Regions from separate parts of the Paenibacillus aurantius genome, predicted to be linked through region 1. Evidence: predicted binding sites of a transcription regulator. Region 1 holds the regulator's gene; each other region holds the start of a gene.
What was found. Region 1 encodes LexA, which represses DNA repair genes until DNA is damaged. Its sites were predicted from a motif close to CGAACATATGTTCG; they were not measured.

Region 2: a site for LexA is predicted at 3,254-3,267, ahead of addB (helicase-exonuclease AddAB subunit AddB). Genes of this name have one in related genera too.
Region 3: a site for LexA is predicted at 3,647-3,660, ahead of recA (recombinase RecA). Genes of this name have one in related genera too.

The regions. Positions count from the first base shown of each region.
Region 1 covers NZ_CP130318.1:3,577,455-3,585,333, forward strand. The annotation lists gene metH (methionine synthase) at 1-2,801, opposite strand, end outside; gene MJA45_RS16005 (1,2-dihydroxy-3-keto-5-methylthiopentene dioxygenase) at 3,035-3,577, shown strand; gene MJA45_RS16010 (HAD family hydrolase) at 3,709-4,506, opposite strand; gene MJA45_RS16015 (hypothetical protein) at 4,552-5,067, opposite strand; gene MJA45_RS16020 (DUF896 domain-containing protein) at 5,057-5,248, opposite strand; gene MJA45_RS16025 (LysM peptidoglycan-binding domain-containing protein) at 5,414-5,569, opposite strand; gene lexA (transcriptional repressor LexA) at 5,942-6,559, shown strand; gene glnA (type I glutamate--ammonia ligase) at 6,688-7,879, opposite strand, start outside.
Region 2 covers NZ_CP130318.1:2,355,881-2,363,759, reverse strand. The annotation lists gene addB (helicase-exonuclease AddAB subunit AddB) at 1-3,149, opposite strand, end outside; gene MJA45_RS10625 (class I SAM-dependent rRNA methyltransferase) at 3,368-4,750, opposite strand; gene MJA45_RS10620 (Na/Pi cotransporter family protein) at 4,986-5,933, shown strand; gene deoC (deoxyribose-phosphate aldolase) at 5,934-6,608, opposite strand; gene MJA45_RS10610 (NUDIX hydrolase) at 6,610-7,050, opposite strand; gene mtaB (tRNA (N(6)-L-threonylcarbamoyladenosine(37)-C(2))-methylthiotransferase MtaB) at 7,183-7,879, opposite strand, start outside.
Region 3 covers NZ_CP130318.1:2,758,309-2,766,187, forward strand. The annotation lists gene MJA45_RS12505 (YajQ family cyclic di-GMP-binding protein) at 1-143, shown strand, start outside; gene rimO (30S ribosomal protein S12 methylthiotransferase RimO) at 277-1,605, shown strand; gene pgsA (CDP-diacylglycerol--glycerol-3-phosphate 3-phosphatidyltransferase) at 1,602-2,183, shown strand; gene MJA45_RS12520 (competence/damage-inducible protein A) at 2,251-3,510, shown strand; gene recA (recombinase RecA) at 3,730-4,776, shown strand; gene MJA45_RS12530 (regulatory protein RecX) at 4,901-5,557, shown strand; gene rny (ribonuclease Y) at 5,881-7,425, shown strand; gene MJA45_RS12540 (TIGR00282 family metallophosphoesterase) at 7,500-7,879, shown strand, end outside.

The DNA of each region.
Region 1 (7,879 bases):
AGCTGAGTGGCCTTCGGATCGCCTTCCTTAAGAAGCTTCTCCACCGATCCGCGGATTCCCAGATGCTTCCCAAGCAGCATCTCCTGATTCACGTAAGGAAGCAGGTGAGGAAGCGGGTATTCCCGGAGGATGTGACGTTCGGTATCGGGTGGGATAAAGACCGGCGCATCTTGAGAAATCGCCGTGCTTCTGGCTCGCGACGGAACGATGTTGTCCGAGGGCTTGCGGCCGGTTTCCATCACGTCGGATTCCTTCCACTCCCGCAGCTCGTCAATCAGCTTCTGACGCTGCTGGCTGTCGCTCAGCTTGTTTGCGATGTCGAGGCCATCCATGGCGTCCTTCGCATAGAGAACCAAGCCGTCATATTCCGGAAGAATGCGTGTTTTGGTGAACTTGCGCGTGAGCGCGGCGCCTCCGACAAGAATCGGCACGTCGATGCCGGCCGTCTTCAAATCCTGCGCCGTCACGACCATTTGCTGGGCGGATTTGACCAGCAGGCCGGATAGGCCGATGGCGTCGGGCTTCTCTTCCCGGAAAGCTTGAATCAGCTGCTCCGGCGGTACCTTGATCCCCAGGTTCACAATCTGGTACCCGTTGTTGGAGAGAATGATCTCCACCAGGTTTTTGCCAATGTCGTGAACGTCTCCCTTGACGGTGGCGAGCAGAATCTTTCCTTTTACCGCGGATTCGTTCTTCTCCATAAAAGGCTCCAGGTAAGCCACGGAGGCCTTCATGACCTCTGCGCTCTGAAGAACCTCGGCCACGATCAGCTCGTTGTTATTAAAGAGCCGCCCGACCTCTTCCATCCCTTTCATAAGCGGTCCGTTTATCACTTGAAGCGGCGGATATTTCTTCAGGGCTTCCTCCAGGTCGGGAATGAGCCCTTCCTTCGTTCCCTCCACGACATAGGAAGCGAGACGCTCCTCCAAGCTCAGGTTGGAGATCTTCTCGATCTTGTCGACTTTCTTCTCCCGGAAAACGGACACGAATTCGGCGAGCGTCTCATCGTTCGTGTTGAAGATCAGGTTCTCCGCCAGCTCTCTCTCATGCTCCGGAATGGAGGCATAGCGCTCCAGCGTCTCCGTGTTGACTATGGCGTAATCCAATCCAGCCTTCGTACAGTGATAGAGGTAAACGGAATTCAGCACCTCACGTCCTGCAGGCGGAAGGCCGAACGAGATGTTGCTCAAGCCGAGAATGGTTTTGCACTCGGGAAACTTCTCTTTGATGAGCTTGATTCCTTCAATGGTCTCTACCGCGGATCCCAGGTATTGAGGGTCGCCGGAGCCGATCGGGAACATATTCGGGTCAAAAATAATATCGTGCGGCTTCAAGCCGTACTTGTTTACCAGCAGGTCGTAGGCGCGCGTGGCAACCTCGATTTTGGCCTGGCGGGAGACGGCCTGCCCACTCTCATCAATGAGAATGCAGACCACGGCTGCTCCGTATTTATGAATCAGGGGAACGATCGCTTCGAACTTGGATTCGCCGTCCTCCAGATTGATGGAGTTGATGACCGCTTTTCCTTGGGAATATTTCAGCCCGAGCTCAATGATATGGTCATAGGTCGAGTCGATCATGAGGGGAACCTTGACCTTCTTAACGACCTGCTGAAGGAAAGTTTCCATCGCGTAAGCCTCATCGATATCCGTATCCTGAAGATTGATGTCGATGATATGAGCGCCTTTCTTGACCTGGGCGCGGGCGACCTCGGAAGCTTCCTCGTATTTTCCTTCTTTGATGAGGCGCTTGAACTTACGCGAGCCCGAAACGTTCGTCCGTTCCCCTACCATTACGGGCCGGTTCTCCGGCTCGATGTAGACCGTCTCGATTCCGGAAACGGCAGGCGGATGGGTACCCGTTTGCGGACGCGGCGCATAATCCTTAAGCGTTTCGGCGAGAGCATGGATATGCTCCGGAGTCGTCCCGCAGCAGCCGCCGGCAATGTTCAGCCAGCCCCGCTCGGCAAAACCGGCCATTTTCTTCGCCAGTGACTCCGGCGATTCATGGTAATGTCCGTTCTCATCGGGAAGCCCGGCGTTCGGGTAACAGCTGACGGCCATTCCGGCAATTTGCGACAGCGACCGGATATGATCCCTCATGAATTCGGGGCCGGTGGCGCAGTTCAATCCGACGGAGATGGGATTCAGATGCTCCAGCGAAATGTAGAACGATTCGATGTTCTGACCCGCAAGGGTCGTTCCCATAGGCTCGATCGTACCGGAAATCATGATGGGAAGCTGAACCCCTAACTCGTCCATAGCCCGGCGTATTCCGAGACTTCCCGCTTTTACGTTCAAGGTATCCTGGGACGTCTCCAGTAGAAGCGCATCCACCTTCGATTCGATTAATGCTTTCGCTTGTTCGTAGTAGCTGTCCACCAGCTCGTCAAAGGTTACGCCTCCTGTAACCGACAACGTTTTGGTCGTCGGTCCTAAGGCTCCCGCCACGTAACGGGGCCATTCCGGTGTGGAGTATTTTTCGGCTGCCTCCACCGCCAGCTTCGCCGCTGCTTTGTTGATTTCCTCGGCCCGGTCTTGAAGCCCGTATTCGGCAAGAACGACACTCGTCGCCCCGAAGGTGTTCGTTTCAATAATATCCGACCCCGCGGCGAAATAAGCCTCATGAATCTTCCGGATGACATCCGGCCGGGTCAGCACCAGAATCTCGTTGCAGCCGTCCAGGTCTTCTCCTCCGAAATCCTCTTCCGTCAGATTCTCCTGCTGGATCATCGTTCCCATGGCGCCGTCCAAAATCATAATCTTCTTCTGCAGCTGCTCCTGCAGTGATGGTTTCGTCATCATAGCAAACTCCCTTTCCACTTGACCGCCCGAGTAACCGTCCGTTGGTCCATTATCTCTCTGTTTGATTAAAAATTAGTTTACCAAAACCTACGGATTTATAAAAGACTCAAATCCAAGTTATTTCCCATCGTTTTACCCGGAATATTTCTGTCCCCTTCATCGACAACCGGGGGAGTCGTGCTTTATAATAGAAAACATAGAGTAAAGATTGTTAGAGGAGGACGTTCATCATGGCCGAAATTCGCATTCGCAGCACCAACGAACGCATCACCGGGGAAGAGCAGGTCAAAGCTTTTCTCGATAAGCAGGAAGTGCTTTATGAGCATTGGGACCCGGGCAAGCTCCCCGCCAGCCTGCAGGAAAGATTCGATCTTTCCGATGAGGAGAAGGCTCAAATTCTCCAAACCTTCGACTCCGAGATTCGCGACTTGGCGGCAAGACGCGGCTACCGCACCTGGGACATCGTCGTGCTGTCCGAGGCAACTCCGAACATTGAAGAGCTGCTGAAGAAATTCGAGCAGGTGCATACCCATACCGAGGATGAGGTTCGCGCCATCACGGCGGGCAACGGGATCTTCATTATCAAAGGAACGGACGATGTCGGCTACTTCGACGTCGAACTGACCGCCGGCGATGTTATCTCGGTACCGGAGCACAAACCGCACTTCTTTACCCTCATGGAGGACCGTAAAATCGTCGCCGTCCGTCTGTTCATCGAAACCGAGGGCTGGATTGCTCATCCGTTCGATGACCCAGCCTTCATCAAGGCCTAAGTCTTATTAAGCATTTAGACGGCATGAGGCCGGGAGAAAGACAGCTTCCTTGTGCAGCAGTTGTGAATAAAGATATCCGTAAAACAAACCCGCCCGGGCTTCAGCGCCCAGGCGGGTTTCTCATTTATGGATTAAAGCAGGGATTCCACAATCGGAAGAAGCTCCCTTAATCGGCCGATCTCATAGGTGGGAGTCACGTCTCCGGTGATCTCGGCCCCGTGAGAATTGATCCAGACGTTCTTCATGCCGATGGCAGCGGAGCCTTTGATATCGGTGGTCAGCTTGTCCCCCACCATGAGCCCTTCGGCGGGATCGATTTCGAGCAGACCTGCCGCGTGGTTAAAGATAGTAACGGCCGGCTTGCCCTCTCCGAATGTGCCCGAAATGAGGATATGATCAAAGTAGGCGGCCAGCTCCGGAAAGCCCGCCAGCTTTTCTTGCTGAAGATCCGGGGATCCGTTCGTAAGAAGGAGCAGCTTGACCTTTCCCTTGAGGGAATCGAGAACTTCAAAGGTTTCTTCGTACACAATCGGCCGGGCCCGGCGTTCTCTAGGAAACCGCTCCGCCAGTTCAGCTCCCAGCCCGGCGTCTTCAATGCCGATTCCTTTCAGTCCGCGCGTCCAAGCCTCCTTCCGGTAGCCCGGCGCTAACGCCTGCAGCTTGCGGAAGCTGTCATGCTCCCCTTCCGTAAAGTTAGCCCATAACCCTTCAAAGGGATTGATTCCGATCATCTGGGTAAAAGGATACGTTTCATATCCTTCATATAAAGCCCGGGCTTCCTTACGGACGGACGCTTCCAGTTCCTCCGGCTTGATGTCCGGATACCATTCAGCCGCTGAACGGCAGGTTGCCTCAAAGGCCTCCCGGACGCTGCGCTCGTCCCAAAGAAGCGTATCATCCAGATCAAACAAAACCGCCTTCAATGCCATTATCTGCTCCCCTTCTCTATCTCTGGTGTTTGCGGTAACAACCGCTTACTTGCTCTGCTCCGTCAGCTTCACGCCGTGACGTGCGGCGTACTCCCTCAGCCTGGCGGAAAGATCCCCGATCGGCATCCGGTGAAGGAAACGGGTAAAGATCCAGCGGACTCTCTTCTCCTTCAGCTGAATAACCGCGGTTCTCGGCGAAAGAATAATCTCGTCGATCTCTCCCGGTTCCAGCCACTTGTCGCCGGCGAACCGCCGCGAGGAGATCCGGTTCCGACCGATCCGGAGGATAGGCCGCCGGAACGCAAACAGGAAGAGACCAAGCAGACCGTAACAGGCTACCGTAATCCAGAACGAAGTATCCTGGTCATAGTATCCGTAGAAAGCGAGGGCATAAGCTGCGGCGAACAGAATGAGAACGAGGGGCAGAATCCAGCTTCTGCCGCGAAACACTTCCACCTCTTCGGTGCCCGAGTAGGAAATTCGCTCCTGTCCCTGCTTAAGCCTGCGCTTGTTAGCGGTCTTCCGGTTCTTCTCTACCATTCGTTCCCACTTACGGGACATTGTCTTCCTCATCCTCTACATACTTAATGGAATCCAGTTGAACCTTCAGACTGGATTTGAAAGCTTCTATATAAATTTTGCGAAGCTCGTTTCGTTCTTCCACTTCCTCGTCGGTAAGACCTACGGTTTTGGCTTTGCGCGCCAGTTCGTTAATTCTTGCAATGGTTTCGTCCATTCCCATTAGGTTTCGCCTCCCTGCTGTACGGCTCGTTTCTTTCTTACTTTGCCATTAACCCCCCGGCCTGTCAAGGGACGGCTAGAATGTCAAAAGGCCTTCCGTGTCTACGGAAAGCCAGTCCATAAAGTGCTCTAAATTCGCGTTAGGAGGACAACCCATTGCACCGGGTTAGGGCAAGTATAGAATTTGTCCCGGTCTAAGAGTAGTTCCTTCCAGATGATTAAGCTTCTTGATCTGCTGCATATACGAACGCACGCTCTCTCCCTTAGGAGCGTTCTCCTGGGCAATGCTCCAGAGCGTATCCCCCTTAATTACATCCGTCATTTTATGAGAAGCGGGAAGGGATTGCAGATCGTCGCTGCTCCCCGCGTATGCTTTAAAGAATAGGCCGAAGGAGAACGAAAGAGCTACGGCCAAAGTAAGAACAAGATAACGAATAGCCTTGCCCGAACGCTTATGGCTTACCGTCCCAGAACGCTTACTGCTTACCGTCTTCGTAAAGGAATTCACCGAAATCTCCCCCAAACATTTGTTCTGTTACGAGAATAACACGAACATGTGTTCAGGTCAACCATTTTTAGAACATTTGTTTCCCTTTTTGAGGAGAGCTGGATTTGTCGAAACTCGAACTAATGTTTGTACGAACTCCGGTTCTATGATATACTTTCCTTAATATTTCCTATTGGAGTGATGACTGTGAGCAAAATTTCCGGCCGCCAGCAGGCGATCCTGGATTTTATCAAAACCGAAGTGCGTGAGAAAGGCTATCCGCCTTCCGTCCGGGAAATCGGGGAAGCGGTCGGACTAGCCTCCAGTTCTACCGTGCACGGCCACCTCGAACGTCTGGAGAAGAAGGGTCTGATCCGCCGCGATCCTACCAAGCCGAGGGCGATTGAGCTCTTAGGAGAGGACAGCGAAGCCATGTTCTCCTTCTCGGTTGCCCGAGTCCCTCTGATCGGTAAAGTTACGGCAGGGGTACCCATTACCGCAACCGAGAATATCGAGGATTATTTCCCGCTCCCCATGCATTATGTCGGGGATGACAACGTCTTCATGCTTTCCGTCATCGGTGAAAGTATGATCGATGCGGGCATTCACAACGGCGACTATGTCATCGTCCGCCAGCAGCCGAATGCCAATAACGGCGAAATTGTCGTCGCCATGACGGAAGATGATGAAGCGACAGTCAAGACCTTCTATAAAGAGCGCGATCATATCCGCCTCCAGCCGGAGAATCCGACGATGGAGCCGATTCTACTTCAGAACGTAACGATTCTCGGGAAGGTCATCGGAATCTTCCGCGACATTCAATAGTAGGAACTCTACCAAGACCTGTGCCTCCTCGGCGCAGGTCTTTTTTGGCTGCACCGCTCTCTCCGCCCCCTATCGGCAAAACACGAAACCCCTTGGCCCGAAGGCCAAGGGGTCGTTTGCAAGCAAGATTAATAAAGGGTGATATACTGATCGCGTTCCCAGGAATGAACCTGGGTGCGGTACATGTCCCACTCGATTTCTTTCAGCTCATAGAAATGGGAAAGAGCATGCTCGCCCAGAGCGTCGCAGATCACTTCGTCGCGAATGAGCTCGTTCAAGGCCTCTTTCAAATCGGCCGGCAGGCTTGGGATGCCTTGCTCTTCTCTCTCTTCTTCGCTCATGACATAGATGTTGCGGTCGGTCGGAGCCGGCAGAGACATCTTGTTCTCGATGCCGTCCAAGCCGGCCTTCAACATAACGGCGAGAGCCAGATAAGGGTTGGCGGCCGGGTCCGGATTGCGCACTTCCACCCGGGTGCTCAGCCCGCGGGAAGCCGGGATCCGGATCATCGGACTGCGGTTGCTCGCCGACCAGGCCACGTAGCAAGGAGCCTCATACCCGGGAACAAGACGCTTGTAAGAGTTCACCGTCGGATTCGTGATGGCGGCGAACGAGCGGGCGTGCTTCAAGATTCCCGCCATGTATTGTCTCGCCTCATCGCTCAAGCCCAGCTTATCCTTCTCGTCGTAGAAGGCGTTCTCGCTGCCGCGGAACAAGGACTGGTGGCAGTGCATCCCGGAGCCGTTCACCCCGAACAGCGGCTTCGGCATGAAGGTCGCGTGCAGGCCGTGCTGGCGGGCGATCGTCTTGACCACGAGCTTGAACGTCTGGATCTGGTCGGCCGCTTTGATGGCGTCGGCATATTTGAAGTCGATTTCGTGCTGGCCGGGGGCTACCTCATGGTGGGAAGCTTCGATCTCAAAGCCCATTTCCTCCAGTGTCAGCACAATCTCGCGGCGGCAGTTTTCCCCGAGGTCCGTAGGGGCTAAATCGAAGTAACCGCCTTGGTCGTTAAGCTCCAGCGTCGGGTTGCCCTTCTCGTCGGACTTGAACAGGAAGAATTCCGGCTCTGGTCCGACGTTCATCGTCGAGTAGCCTTTATCGTTCGCTTCCTTCAGCACTTTCTTCAGAATGCCGCGAGGATCCCCGGCAAACGGAGTGCCGTCCGGCAGATAAATGTCGCAAATCAGACGGGCGATGCGGTCTTCCGCCACCCAAGGGAAAATGACCCAGGTGTCGAGATCCGGATACAGGTACATATCGGATTCCTCAATCCGCACATACCCTTCGATGGAAGACCCGTCGAACATCATTTTGTTG
Region 2 (7,879 bases), 1.2 Mb from region 1:
AGCTCCGCTTCCACGGAGTGGGCAGGCAGCCCGTTGCTCGTCTGGATGAGGGGATTGTGAACATGGAAATAGAGAACGCCCGCCGGCCGGGCTTTCTGCCCCAGCCATTGCGGCGAATGGGTAATAACGACATCCAGGTAGGTCAGCATTTGCAGAGACAGTCCGTTGAACAGATCCGTCAGGCGCAAATTCGTTTCACTCGATTTGTAATCGAGTACCCGGAGAAGAATTTCACTGCCGTGCTCGGCGCGGTCCACCCGGTCGATCCGCCCGACGATCTCCATCCGGCAGCCGTTAGGCAGCCGGAAAGCAAGAGCGGGGAGCGGCTCCCCGGGACCGAAGCCCAGCTCCAGCCCGACCGGAACGAATTCGCTCAGCTGATGGTGCCGGGCCAGCATAAGCGTGGCCTGTCCGACCGTTTCCTTCAGCTTGCGGGCGATGTAGCGGTTGCGGGAGGTGCTTAGCAGAATCTCGCTCTGCAGGCGCGGGGTCAGCTTGTCGACGATCGCAGAAGCCTTCCCCACTACTTCCTCCGGTCTCAAAACGGCCCATTCCAGCTGGTCCTGCTGCATGTCCCGGACCACATGGCTCAGCGCGGCATGAAAAAGCTGGCCGATATCGGGGGCTTGCAAACGGTAAATGCGCCGCTCCCTAAGCTTCAGCCCATGAGAAGCGAATTGGGAGAACGGACAGGAAACGTAGCGCTCCATTCGGGAAACGCTCGCCCTAAGCACATTCCCGTAAAGCAGACGGCTGGTTTCAGGAGCAAGCGGCTTCTCGCGGTTCTGGTACGTGAGGGAGGCCGCAAGGCGTTCCAGCGGGGCCTTCCACGCTTCCCGTCCCGCGAACCAGTTGTAGGCCTCCCACCACAGCTCGGAAACGGGGCGCCCGGCGGCCCCCTGCTTCAGCTGGGAATGAAGAACGGCGAGTGCCTTCTCCCGGCGGGACAGGTAGGCCATTTGCTCCTCTTCCGCACTCTCCGGATCGGGCTCCGCCAGCAGCAGCCCCTCCCCGAGCCCCGGAAACCATCTCCGGATGGACTTGATGATCTCGGAAGGAAGCAGAGACTTCCCTTCTTCATCGGCAAGAGGGTAGCTAACCCATAAATGCTCCGAGGGGGAGCAGAGAACGGAGTACACAAGCAGCTGCTCATCGAGCAGCCTGCGGCGGAGGCTGTCCGGCATATCAAGTCCCGACTCTCTCAGCTTTTCTCTTTCGGCATCTGAAAGTACAGGCGTTTCATCCGCCTTAGCCGGAAGCACGCCTTCATTGACGCCGAGCACAAAGGAGTATTTTTTCTGTGTGGAGCGGGTCCGGTCCATAGTACCGACCAGCACCTCATCCATAGACGGAGGAACCAGGCCGAGGCAGATGGCCTCCAGGCCGGTGTCCACAAGCGCGGTAAAGCCCTCGGCCGTAACCGTTTCTTCCCCAAGCAGCTCGACCAGCTGATCCATGAGGTCCATCACCCGGTCCCAAACCTGCCCGTGCTCCCTCGCCTTCTCCGGCCGGCCGGACTTAAGCGCCTCTCCGCTCCAGCCCTCCAGCTTCTCCGGAACCCGGCATTCCTCAAGAAGGGCGTAGAGAGCCTCGGTCATCGCCGAGACACGTCCGCCGGCGTTCTTGAACCGCTCCTCGAAGCGCTGGAAAACGGGAACGATCCGCTCGCGGCATGCCGTCAGCTTGTCGGCCTGCTCCTTCGTTCTTCCGGGCTCGGGAGTGATTCCGTCGTCCTCCTCCGGCACTTCCGGCTGAAGGAAGCTCCAGTTACGGTCATCCTTCCAGCGGTAGCCTTGAATGCCTCTGGCCAGGACATAATTCTCCAGCTCGTCCATTCCGTTGCGGTCGACGGCCCCGGCATCCTCCTCCCCCTCGAGAGGAAGGAGAAAGTCCGTTTTGACACAGCGGAAGACAGCCTCGTAGCGCCAATTATGCTGGATGATCTCAAGGGAGGAACGGATAAATTCCACCAGCGGGTGATGAACCACGGACCTTTTCTCATCCAGGAAATACGGAATGCCATACTCGGGGAAAACCGTTCCGATCAGCTCGCTGTAATCCCCGAGCTTCCTGACCCGGACCGATAGATCCCTCCACCTCAAGCCCTCGTCCCGGACGAGCCTCAGCATTTCCCTGGCGGCTCCTTCTACCTCGGCCCGGCGGTGAACAGCGGCATGAACGGAAACCGACGGCTTGCCCGTCTCTACCGGCCCATCCGGGTAAGTGCCTCCGCGGGAGGGATTCTTCAAGGCGTACTGCCTTTCCAGATGAGCGAGCATCGGACTGCCCGCAAAGCGGGGCGGCGCCGTTCCATCGAGAATCTCCGTTTCCGCCGGTTCCGCCCCGTGCGCATCCAGCTGCTCCTTAAGCCGGATCATCGCCCGTGCCGTAGGGTGAAAAAGATCCAGCTCGTCCGGACGTTCCCCCGCGTCATAAGGGCGGTCCAAGCATAACGTAACGGTCACCTGGCGGCAGTGCAGAGCGCACTTTACGATCACCTCAAGCTCCTGGGGCGTAAAGCCGAAGAACCCGTCCACCCAAAGCTCCGCATCACCGAGGAGGGAACAGTCCTGCATGGCGGCGGCCAGACGGGGCAGGAAGCTCTCCGTATCCAAATAAAGCCCGGCCAGCTCCGACTCATACTCCCGGTACAGCATGGACAGGTCTTCGAGCTTGTCCTTCCAGCCCGTCCCTTCCCGGTCCGCGGGCAGGTCCGACGTATGCGCCTCCCAAGCCTCCGGGGTGATGCCGCAGCGTTTCAGCTCCTTATAGAACCGGGTCATTTCCCCGATCAGGCCCATTTCCCCTTCGGCCTGCTGAAAAACCTTCCATTCTTTTCTCCGTTTATGTATAACGCGCTGCAGCAGCATCGCCTTGCCCAGATCGTCTATAGGAACGCCTGCCGTATGTCCGGTTTCCTGCATGACCCGCCACGCGAGCCTCCGAAAACTGAATACTTGTGCCCGGGTGTAGCCCTTTATCTCCGGAGATTCCAGAAGCGCTTGCTCCACCTGGAAGGTGGACTGCTCGGGAACGAGCAGAAGAAGCGGATGGCCTTCCGGACTTTCTTCGAGACGCTTTCGGATCTCCTTCAAACACAGGGTGCTTTTGCCGGTACCCGCCCGTCCCATTACGAACCGCAAACCCATGGTATTCCTCCTCATGCTGCAGCCGGGTCTACCGTTTCCCAGCTCTTTCTTTCCTGTCTGCAAACCAATTTTCCTCTATTCTATCACACTTTGGCGGGAGATAGAGATCATTTGTTCGTTACTGGAAAAAGAATCCCAAGGAATTTAGGAGAAAAGCGCATAAAAAAAGAGAGCCTCCTGGATAAGGAGGCCTTGTACTGGTGCAGACCTTGCAGCCGTTAGGCTTGCCGGCTCCGCACTTCAAAGATGGCAAATTTCAAATAATGCCCTTCGTCGACCCCCAGAATGCGGGGGTGATCCTTGCCCGCTCCGCGGAACTCGATCAGGCGGAGAATTTTCCCGGCATCGGCGGCGGCGGCATGAACGGTCTCAAGAAACAGCTCCGGCTTCATATGGTAGGAGCAGCTGGCCGTAACCAGATAGCCTCCTTCATTAACCAACTTCAAGCCGTGAAGGTTGATGTCCTTGTACCCGCGGCAGGCGCCTTCGACGGCGCTTCTCGTTTTGGCAAAGGCCGGCGGATCCAGAATGACCACATCCCACGTGCGGCCGCCCTCTTCGAGCGGCTTGGAGGTGTCCACTTTCTTCTGTCCGGCGTCCGCCCGCTCTTTCCGCTGCTCGCTTCCCTTGACCTGATCCCGTAAATATTGAAAAGCATCCGCTACCACGAACTCGACCCGGTCTAGGAAGCCGTTGCGTTCCACGTTCGCCCGGGCGCTCTCGACGGCATGCTCGGAAATGTCCAGGCACGTCACTCTCTTCGCCCCGTATTGGCAGGCATGAAGCGTAAAGCTGCCCGTATGCGAAAAACACTCGAGAACGGTCGCCCCGTCCCAAAAGGGATAGCTTACCGGCTTTCCGTTGGCGTTGACCGGAACGGTCTTCGCGATCCCGTCTTCCCCGGTTCTTTCCTCCAGCCGGATGCCGCTGCGCCCCCCCCATCCTTTCATGAGCGGTTCGATGGCGGCCCGGTTCTCCCTCTGGTCGAAGAAATAGCCCGTCTTCTGGCCTTCCCGGATATCGACCTCCAACTGAAGGCCGTTCTCCTCGATAACGACCCTCTCCGGGCACTGCCCGTACAGGGGACCTTTTCGCTGCTCCAGTCCCTCCAGTTCCCGAATGGGCACATCGCTGCGCTCGTAGATGCCGGACGGCTCAAAGACCTCCACCAACGCTTCCACGATAACATCCCGGCAGCGGTCCATTCCCAAGGTGAGAAGCTGGACGACCAGCACGTCGGAGATTTTGTCCACAATGAGTCCCGGAAGGAAATCCGCTTCCCCGTAAACCGCCCGGTAAGAGCTCTGGTTGGGAAGAAACCGGCTGCGGTGCCTCCGACAGTCCTGGAATCGGGAGACGAAAAAGGCCCGGTCCATTTCCGTGAGCGGCTGATGGTCCACAATGCGGACGATCATCTGCGAATCAGGGTTGTAATACCCCGAGGCAAGAAACTGCCCCTGGTGACTGTAGACCGGAACGACGGAGCCCGGAGCCGGGTCCCCTTCGACCCGTTCCACTTCACTGCGGTAAACCCAGGGGTGCCCGAGCTCGATCCGGCTGCGCGGATGCTTCTGTGCCCCCCATACGGCCTCGGCGTTCAGCTTGGAGCCATAGGCTCCTCCGAGCTGGGTAATCTTGCGGCTGCGTTGCAAATATACGGCTGCCAACTTTTCCACTCCTGTTCATTCTGAAGGCAGGCCGGGCATATACATGAATTGACCAAGCCCCGCCTGCCCGCTTATGGATTCATTCCGCCCGTCCCCTGCGCACTCTTAAACCGCAAGGAGCGGCGAAGCTTCTCGTTTACCATTTCATCTAAAAGGAGACAAGCTTCCCATGCTGCATGCCATCGTCCTCCCGCTCGCCGCGGGTTTCGCCATGTTTATGCTCGGCATGAAAGGAATGGAGTTCGCGCTCCACCGCTGGGCCGGCTCCCTGCTCCAAACCGTGCTGGAACGGTTTACCCAGACCCCCGCCCGCGGCCTGCTGGCCTCCACCGCCCTTACCGCCGTCCTGCAGAGCAGCACGGCGGTAACGGTCCTGACCATCGGCCTCGTGAACAGCGGGCTGCTGGCCTTCCCGCAGACGCTCGGCATCATCCTCGGCAGCAACATCGGCACGTGCATCACCACCGAGCTGCTCGGCCTCAGCCTGCAGCAGTACGGCGTGCCGCTGCTCTTCGCCGCGGCGGCCGTCTGGGCGTCCGCCGGGCTCGTGCCGGCGCGCCTCGACTGGGCGCCGCATCTGCGCGCGGGCGCGCTTGCCGCCGCCGGCTTCGCCTGTCTCCTGCTCGGCATGGACGTCATGCAGTCGATCGTCCCCGAGCTGAAAGCCCGGGGCCTTCTGGCATGGCTCGTCCAGCGCTCGCAGGAGAGCCGGCTGTGGGGCATCGCCGCAGGCGCGGCCGTGACGGCGCTGATCCACAGCAGCGCCGCCACAATCGCTATGGCGATGAGCCTGGCCGCCGCGCAGGCGATTCCGCCGGAGCTCGGCATCGCGATCGTCATCGGCGCGAACGTGGGCACGTGCGCCACGGCCGTGATCGCGAGCATCGGCGGAAGCCGCTACGGCGGCTACGTCGCGTGGTCGCATGTGCTGCTGAACCTGGGCGGAGCGCTGTTGTTCTACCCGCTTCTGCCTGCTCTAACCACGGCGACGGCCTGGTTCTCGGAATCGCCGGCCGCCCAAATCGCCCACGCCCAGACGGTGTTCAACATCGTCTGCTCCCTTGCGGCACTTCCATTATGCTACTTGCCGGTTCTCAAAAAAATCCGGCCCGCCTGATCAATACTCGCCGATGCCCTTAACGCCGCTCACAATGGCTACACCCGAGCTCGTTCCGAGCCGGGAAGCTCCCGCCTCGATCATTCTCAAAGCGGTTTCCAGGTCCTTGATGCCGCCGGACGCCTTGACGCTCATCTCCTCGGAGACCGTGTCCCGCATGAGACGAACATCCTCGATCGTCGCTTTGCCCGGGCCGAAACCCGTTGAGGTTTTCACGAAATGGGCCCCCGCCCGTTCGGCGGCCCGGCAGGCCTCGATTTTCTGCTCGTCGTTCAGGAAACCGGTCTCCAGGATGACCTTGATGACGTTCTTCCGGAAAGTCCCTTCCACCACATGGCGGATGTCCCGTTCGACTTCGTCATAGTTGCCTTCCAGCACCAGGCCGATCGGCAGAACCATATCGATTTCGTCCGCTCCGTTGGCAATGGCCAGCTGGGCTTCGAAGGCCTTGACTCCGCTGTGGTTCGCTCCTAACGGGAAGCCGACGACCGCACTGATTTTGACGCCGGAGTCTCCCAGTATTTCTTTGCAGTACGAAACCCACTGGCTGTTTACACATACGCCGTAGAAGCGGTGCTCCAGCGCTTCCTCGCAAAGCTTGCGGATGGCCTCCGAGGTGGCGTCCGGCTTAAGCAGCGTATGATCGATATAACCCGCAATCGGATTCATTTCCATCTTAGTTCTCCTCCGTGGTAAGTCCCAGTGCCCTAAAAGCCTTCTCCAGGACCGATTGATTGTTTTCATAGCCCGACTCTTTTTGCCGGTTCCACGCTTCGTGAGGCGGGAGCCATTCCACTCCGCGGATTTCCTCCAGCTGGGCCTGAAGCTCGCCACCCAGCGCCTCCACCAGGTAATAATGCACTTCCTTATCTACGTTTCCCTTCTCAGGGGAAGTATAAGGATACCGGACCGTTTCCAGATGCTGGACAATCCTACCCCGGATGCCCGTTTCTTCTACTATTTCCCGCAGGGCGGTTTCCTCAATCGTCTCTCCCGGTTCCATCTTTCCCTTTGGGAGCGTAATAACCCCATAGCGGTCTTGAATCATTTGAATTTCGAGTCCGCCTCCCGCACCGCGGTACACCACGCCGCCTGCCGATATTTCCTGGATGCCCATCTCTTTATCCCCTTCCTTACCACCTTCAAAAAGGCTTTACACCTATCGCGGTATCTCGACGTTAGACAAAAAGTCAGCCGAGACGCAAGAAGTAAAGAAAGCTCCAATTCCTTGGAGCTTTCCCACACGATTCTAAACCGCGGCGGCCGGAGCATCGTCCAGCACACGCACCAGCGTTCCCTTGCATTCGTTCACGCCGGCTTCGTCCACCTTGACCTTCACGATCCGGCCGATCAAGTCCTCGGAGCCCGGGAAGACCAGCTGGATGTAGTTGTCCGAGTACCCCATCATGAGCCCGCTGTCCGGGGCCTCCTTGTACGTACGCTCCGGAATGACTTCGAGCACCTGGCCGACAAAAGGCTTCGCGTACTCCAGCTGCATTCTCTCGGAGAGGTCGATCAGCTCATGAACGCGGCGGTTCTTGATCTCTTCGTCCACCTGGTCCTCCATGCGGGCGGCCGGGGTTCCGGTCCGCTTGGAATAAGGGAAGACGTGCATCTCGGCAAAACGCATCCGCTTCATGAATTCGTAACCGGTGCGGAACATCTCCTCCGTCTCACCGGGGAAGCCGACGATGACGTCGGTCGTAATGGCCGCATCCGGCATGATCCGGTGGATCCGCTCGATCTTCTCGCCGTACTCCGCCGTGGTGTACTTGCGGCGCATCCGTTTCAGGACTTCGTCATGACCGGCCTGAAGCGGAATGTGGAAGTGCCGGCACATTTTCTCCGACCCTTTCAGGACGTCCAGCACCTCGTCGGTAATCTGACTCGCTTCAATGGAGGAGATGCGGACGCGCTTCAGCCCGTCCACCTTATCGAGATCCCAC
Region 3 (7,879 bases), 820 kb from region 1:
ACTCGAAGCTGAAAGTATCCAGTCAGATTCAAGGAGACCAGATCCGGGTTTCGGGCAAGAGCCGGGATGATCTTCAGAAGGCCATCCAGCTGATCAAGCAGGCCGATCTGCCGCTGGAGCTTCAATTCTCGAATTTCCGCTAAACGGCATCCCCCCTCCAACCCCTTGATTTCAGCGGCTTCCGGCCCTGTGGATCAAGGGGTTGTCCATTTTGACACTCCAATATCGTTGTATTATACTTGTTAAGGATGAACGGAACGTATTGGAGGCTTACGGATGACAGAGAAGATTAAAGTGGTTACATTGGGGTGCGAGAAGAACCTGGTTGATTCCGAAATCATGTCAGGTTTGGTGCACGAGCGGGGGTATTCCCTTGTCGACAGCAAGGAAGAAGCCACGGTTATTATCGTTAATACATGCGGATTTATAGATGCAGCCAAGGAAGAGTCCGTCAACACCATTCTCGATATGGCGGAACTGAAGGAAACGGCGAACCTGAAAGCCTTGATCGTGTCCGGCTGTCTGACCCAGCGGTACAAGGAAGAGCTCATGAAGGAAATGCCGGAGATTGACGGAATTGTAGGGACCGGGGATTTTCACAACATCAATGCTATCATTGACGAAGCTTTGGTCGGCAAGAAACCTGTCGCCGTCGGCAATCCTATCTTCAACTACGAGCAGGCGCTGCCTAGACGGATGGCGACTCCGCGCTACTCCGCCTATGTCAAAATAGCCGAAGGCTGCGACAACAACTGCACCTTCTGCAGCATTCCCATCATGAGAGGAAAGTTCCGCAGCCGCAGCGTGGAATCGATTCTCGGCGAAGTGGCCCAGCTGGCCTCCCAAGGCGTAAAGGAAATCAGTCTGATCGCCCAGGATTCCACGAACTACGGAACCGATCTGTACGAGCAGTTCATGCTACCCGCGCTTCTTAACAAGGTTAGTGAAGTTCCGGGAATTGAGTGGGTGAGGCTTCATTACGCCTATCCGGGCTTCTTTACGGACGAGCTGATTGAAACCATTGCCACGAATCCTAAAGTATGCAAGTACATCGACATGCCGCTTCAGCACAGTGAAGATTCCATTCTGAAGAGAATGAGAAGACCGGGCCGCCAGCGGGATACCCGGGAGCTGGTCCGCAAAATTCGCGAAAGAATCCCTAACGTTTCGCTTAGAACTTCCCTTATCGTCGGGTTTCCCGGTGAAACGGAAGAGGACTTCGCGAATCTGGTGGAGTTCGTGCGTGAAATCAAGTTCGACCGCTTGGGAGTTTTCACCTACAGCCAAGAACAGGATACGCCGGCCTCCCGCCTTCCGGATCAGGTTCCGGATGACGTAAAGGAATTCCGGGCGAATACCCTGATGGAAGTCCAGCGTGAGATTGCAAACGAACGCAACGGCTTGCGCATCGGCCAGGATTTGGACGTGCTTATTGAGCGCTATGACGGCCGCAACGATGTGTATATCGGGCGTTCCCAATTTGATGCGCCGGAGATCGACGGGGAAGTATTCGTCAGCGGCTGCAAGGCGAATATCGGAGAAATTACCAAGGTCAGAATTACGCATTCCTTTGAATTTGATCTGTCAGGGGAGGAAATCGCATGAACCTGGCCAACCGGATAACGGTGGCCAGAATTTTGCTGGTCCCCGTCATCATTTTCTTTCTGCTGGTGAAAGTGAAATTCCCTGACATTAAGCTGCAGGAGTTCAGCATTACTTATAACCAGATTATTGCCGCCCTGATCTTTATTGTCGCCGCAAGCACGGACAGTCTGGACGGCTACATAGCCCGGAAACGGAAGCTCGTGACGAACCTAGGCAAGCTGCTTGATCCGTTGGCGGACAAGCTTCTGGTGTCGGCGGTACTCGTTTCGTTGGTGGAAATGAACAAGCTCAGCGCTTGGATCGTCATCGTCATCATCAGCCGGGAATTTGCAGTGACCGGTTTGCGCCAAATTGCGCTGCTTGAGGGGATCGTCATGGCGGCGGACAAGTGGGGCAAATGGAAAACGGCCGTACAGATCACGGCGATCATTTCCCTTCTGCTGAACAATTTTCCTTTTAACTTCATCGACTTCCCGTTTGACCAGGTGGTCAGCTGGCTGGCGGCGATCATTACGCTTTACTCCGGCTACGTCTATTTTATTAAAAACAAGCATGTCATCAACTATGACAACATCTAAAACAGTAGGGGACACCCTATTGTTTTTTATTCCCCCCATAAGGGCTTAGGAAAAAGGAGATGGCGGTATGAGAGCGGAAATCATTGCAGTGGGAACGGAGCTGCTGCTGGGCCAAATTGTCAATTCCAATGCCCAATTTCTGTCCAGGCAGTGTGCTGGGATCGGGGTGGATGTTTATTTTCAGACGGTCGTCGGAGATAACGCCGGCCGGATCCGGGACGCTTTGGAGCTGGCCAAATCCCGGGCGGACTTGATTATCTGCACGGGGGGACTCGGGCCAACCCAGGATGATCTGACCAAAGAGGTGCTGGCGGTTTACCTTACCCGCAAGCAGCATATCCAGGAAGAAGCCATGAACAAAATCCGCAGTCTTTTTGAAGCACGAGGAGCGGAAATGGTGGAGAGCAATATCAAGCAGGCGATTGTTTTGGAAGGGAGCGACCCTCTTCCGAACGAAACGGGCTTGGCGGTGGGGGTGGCCTTAACCCAGAATGGGACTCACTACATGCTGCTCCCCGGGCCTCCGAAGGAAATGAAGCCGATGTTCGAGAAGCATGGGATTCCCTGGATCCGCAAGCGAATGACCGATGAGACCCCTTTGTATTCCAGAATGCTAAAATTCGCGGGAATCGGCGAATCCAATTTGGAGCATGCTCTTCTGGATCTTATCGAAGGCCAGCAGGATCCGACCATCGCGCCTTACGCCAAAGAAGGCGAAGTGACCATCCGTCTCACTACCCGTGCCGCCAGTGAGCAGGAGGCATGGGCCAAAATAAAGCCGGCCCAGCAGGAAATTGAGAAGCGGGTGGGACGTCACTTGTATGCGGAAGAGGACATACCGATCGAGCAGGCCGTATTCCGGATTCTCCGCTCCCGGGAGCGGACCCTTTCGGCCGCCGAAAGTTGCACAGGGGGCTTGTTCAGCGATATGTTCACCGACATTCCGGAGAGCTCGACCGTCTTCAAGGGCAGTATTGTCAGCTATACGAATGAGGTCAAGCATAATGTCCTGAAGGTACCGCTGGAGCTGTTGGAGGGAGAGCATGCACCGGGAGCGGTAAGTGAGGAAACGGCTGCGGCTATGGCCGCCGGGGCAATGGAGGCAACCGGAAGTGATTATGCCGCAGCCATAACCGGTGTAGCGGGACCCGGTCCCTCGGAAGGCAAGCCGGTTGGTCTCGTCTTTCTGGGCATTGCCGAAAGGAACAAGCCGGCCAAGGTAATCCGGATCCAGGCTTCCGGCAATCGGGAATCTATCAAATGGAGAGCGGCTAAGGCGGCGTATTACCACCTGTGGCTTACTTTGACAGAGGCCCCGAATCCGTAATAGGCTGCACCGCATTGCCAGGACGAGAGAAATAGAGTAAAATAAGAGTATCCTTTTTAGCGGAAGAACCGCAGCGAAGTTATCGACTTTGGCTGCGGTTTTTTGTTGTCCTCTTGACCCGGCACGACCAAAAAAACGAATGTATGTTCGAAAAAATGCTTGGCAAGCGGGAGGAAAAAGGGTAAAATATAAATATAAACGAAGAGGGAAGTGAGTCATTTGTCAGATCGTCGTGCGGCATTAGAAATGGCTTTGCGTAACATCGAGAAGCAATTCGGCAAAGGTTCCATCATGAAGCTCGGTGAATCTACCCATATGAAGGTAGAGACAATTCCTAGCGGTTCCTTGGCTTTGGATATAGCATTAGGCATCGGGGGATTTCCCCGCGGGAGAATTATAGAAATCTACGGACCGGAATCTTCCGGTAAGACGACGGTGGCTCTGCATGCGATCGCGGAAGTTCAGAAGACGGGTGGACAAGCGGCGTTTATCGACGCCGAGCATGCTTTGGACCCTGTCTATGCCCGGAAGCTAGGCATTAACATTGATGAGCTCCTCCTTTCCCAGCCGGATACCGGAGAACAGGCTCTTGAAATTGCGGAAGCTCTAGTGCGAAGCGGAGCGGTGGACATTATTGTCATTGATTCGGTTGCGGCTCTCGTACCGAAAGCCGAGATCGAAGGGGATATGGGAGATTCTCACGTCGGCCTGCAGGCCCGTCTCATGTCTCAGGCATTGCGTAAGCTGTCCGGTGCGATCAACAAATCCAAGGTTATCGCCATCTTTATCAACCAGCTTCGCGAGAAGGTTGGGGTTATGTTCGGTAACCCGGAAGTTACCCCAGGAGGACGTGCCCTTAAGTTCTATTCCTCTGTCCGCCTTGAAGTGCGCCGGGTAGAGACCATCAAGCAGGGCAATGATATGATCGGGAACCGTACGAAGATCAAGGTTGTTAAGAATAAGGTTGCTCCTCCGTTCAAACAAGCCGACATCGACATCATGTACGGAGAAGGCATTTCGAGGGAAGGCAGCATCGTCGATATCGGAACCGAGATGGATATCGTCGACAAGAGCGGCGCCTGGTATTCCTTCGAGGGCGAACGCCTCGGACAAGGACGCGAGAACGCCAAGCAGTTCTTGAAGGAGAACCCTCACATCGCCGATAACATTGAGAAGAAGATACGGGAATCCAGCAATCTGGTTGCGGTTGTGACCGAAGACACCGAGGAAGAGGAAGACGAGGATTTGCTGCTTAGCTTGGAATAATTATACAACCAGCCGCGCCTACCAGGTGCGGCTTTTTTGGAATTTGCTCACCTAACCCGAAGGCAGGAAGGGTTGGTGAAAGTCTCATTCCTAATGGCTGCCAGGAGCCCGGAAAGGAGAGAGTATGAAAGCATCGGAAGAATCGACAGTTACCCGGGTCGACAAACAGAAAAGAAACAAGCACCGGTATAACGTTCACTTGGATGGGGAATATGCCTTCTCCGTGCATGAGGACCTGCTTATCAAATACCGCCTCCTTAAGGGAGAGGTCGTAAACAAAGAACAGCTTCAAACCATACTGGAGGAAGACGAGAAACACCGTGCCTACCTCGATGCCATCCGGTTTATTGGGGTTCGGCCACGATCGGTAAAGGAAGTCAAGCTCAAGCTGAAACAGCGGGGGTACGAACCGCCTCTAATTCAGGGAACGGTTGACAAGCTGCTGGATCAGAACTACTTGGACGATACCCAATTCGCGAAGATGTGGGCGGAACAGCGAGTAACCTTCAACAAGAAAGGGAAGAAATGGATTCAAGCCGAGCTCGCCCAGAAAGGAATCGACCGCAGCAAAATTCAAGAAGCTGTCGAGGGAATTGGGGAGGAAGAGGAGTTGACCAGCGCTGAAGACCTGGCCCGCAAAAAATGGCCTACGTTATCCGGGGAGGAATACGAGAAGAAGCGGAAACTGTATGCTTTTCTCATGAGGAGAGGGTATACCCCCTCCATCGTAGGAGAGGCCGTCAAACGGATAACAGGAGAGAGTATAGAGGAATTTGATTGAATTAGATTAACGTCGTTAACCTATTATTTAATGATATTAATCATATTCCTGTTCTCTCCATGGGGATGCCTGCCAGTTCCATTAGTCACAAGCTTGACAATATTCTTCGACAAAAGATAAAATAAATTTTGTATATCTTTTCTTCAAATCATTGGATTCGCAAAGTAAAATCGCCAATTTTACTTTTCATAACCTTTTATGACGGCGAATCGAATGATCCCACAAGAATGTAAAGCAGTTACCTGTACAATGAAGCTCGGATTAAAAACCGAACATATCCCAAGCTAACACCTTGGAGGAACAACGGGGAGGTGAACATGATGATGACTACCGTCATCTGGGCCGTGGTCGCTCTCGTTGTTGGGATTCTTCTTGGCGCTGGGATTGGGTATTTTATCCGCAAATCTCTTGCTGAAGCGAAAATTTCGAGTGCGGAACACGCGGCCGAACAGATTATTGAGAACGCCAGGAAAGATGCCGAGGCACTTAAGAAAGAAACGGTACTCGAAGCCAAAGACGAAGTCCACAAGCTTCGGGCCGAAGCTGAAAAAGACATTCGTGAACGTCGGAATGAAACACAACGACAAGAAAGACGATTGTTGCAAAAAGAGGAGTCGCTGGATAAAAAATTAGAATCTCTGGAACGCAAAGAAGAACAAATGGCCAACAAGGAGAAGCGGATCGACGAGACCCAAGGACAAATTGATCAGCTTTATCGCAGCCAGGTTGCCGAGTTAGAGCGTATTTCCGGATTGACAATGGAAGAAGCGAAGTCCATCATTCTCACCAATGTTGAACAGGAAGTCCGTCATGAAGCAGCCCAACTGATTAAAGAGATTGAACAGCAGGCTAAAGAAGAAGGGGACAAGAAGGCCAGAGAGATCATTACGCTAGCTATCCAGCGTTGTGCAGCCGATCATGTTGCCGAGACGACGGTATCCGTCGTTACGCTGCCTAACGAAGAAATGAAGGGCAGAATCATCGGTCGCGAAGGACGGAACATCCGGGCTCTGGAGACGCTGACCGGCATCGACCTCATTATCGACGACACGCCGGAAGCCGTTATCCTCTCCGGATTCGATCCGATCCGCCGCGAAATCGCGCGGACGGCCCTGGAGAAGCTTGTGGCGGATGGACGAATCCATCCGGCACGAATCGAAGAGATGGTGGAGAAATCCCGGAAGGAAGTGGACGAACGAATCCGCGAATACGGGGAACAAGCCACCTTCGAGATCGGCGTACATGGTCTGCATCCCGATCTTATCAAGATATTGGGAAGGCTCAAATTCAGAACCAGCTATGGACAGAATGTGCTTAAGCATTCGATGGAAGTGGCTTATCTGTCGGGGCTTATGGCAGGAGAACTTGGAGAAGACGTTACTTTGGCGAAACGTGCCGGACTCCTGCATGACATCGGTAAAGCTTTGGATCACGAAGTCGAAGGCTCCCATGTGGAAATCGGCGTAGAGATCGGAAAGAAATACAAAGAGCATCCGGTTGTCATCAACAGCATTGCGTCGCACCATGGAGACACCGAGGCGACTTCCGTCATCGCGATGCTCGTGGGTGCTGCGGACGCCTTATCGGCTGCAAGGCCGGGGGCCCGCCGCGAAACGCTCGAAACGTACATCAAGCGGCTGGAAAGACTGGAGGATATTTCGGAATCCTTCGAAGGGGTCGAGAAATCGTACGCCATCCAGGCCGGCCGTGAAATCCGGGTTATGGTTCAGCCGGACAAGGTGGATGACACCGAGGCGTTCCGCTTGGCCCGTGATATTACGAAGAAAATCGAGAATGAATTGGATTATCCCGGCCACATTAAGGTTACCGTTATTCGCGAAACCCGGGCTGTGGAATACGCTAAATAGGTGGAACGAAAAGTGGCTGATAAGCCACTTTTCTGTTATTGTAGGACCAATTGACGTTTAAGGAGTGACCGGTCATCAAGGTTTTGTTTATAGGAGACATCGTAGGCGCGGTGGGAAGGAAAGCCGTGAAGCAGATGCTTCCTTCCTTAACCTCCCGTTATAAGCCCTCTATCATCATTGCAAACGGAGAGAACGCGGCGGCCGGCCGGGGCATCAACCGGCAGATCGCCAAGGAGTTTTTTGAATGGGGCATTCATGGTGTCACCATGGGGAATCACACTTGGGACCAGAAGGAGATCTTTGACTTTATCGACGATGAGCCGCGGCTGGTTCGTCCGGCCAACTTCCCTGAAGGGACCACCCCTGGCCGGGGATGGACCACCATCAAGGCGAACGGCAAGGAGCTAATCATTATGAACCTTCAAGGAAGAACCTTCCTGCCGCCGATTGACTG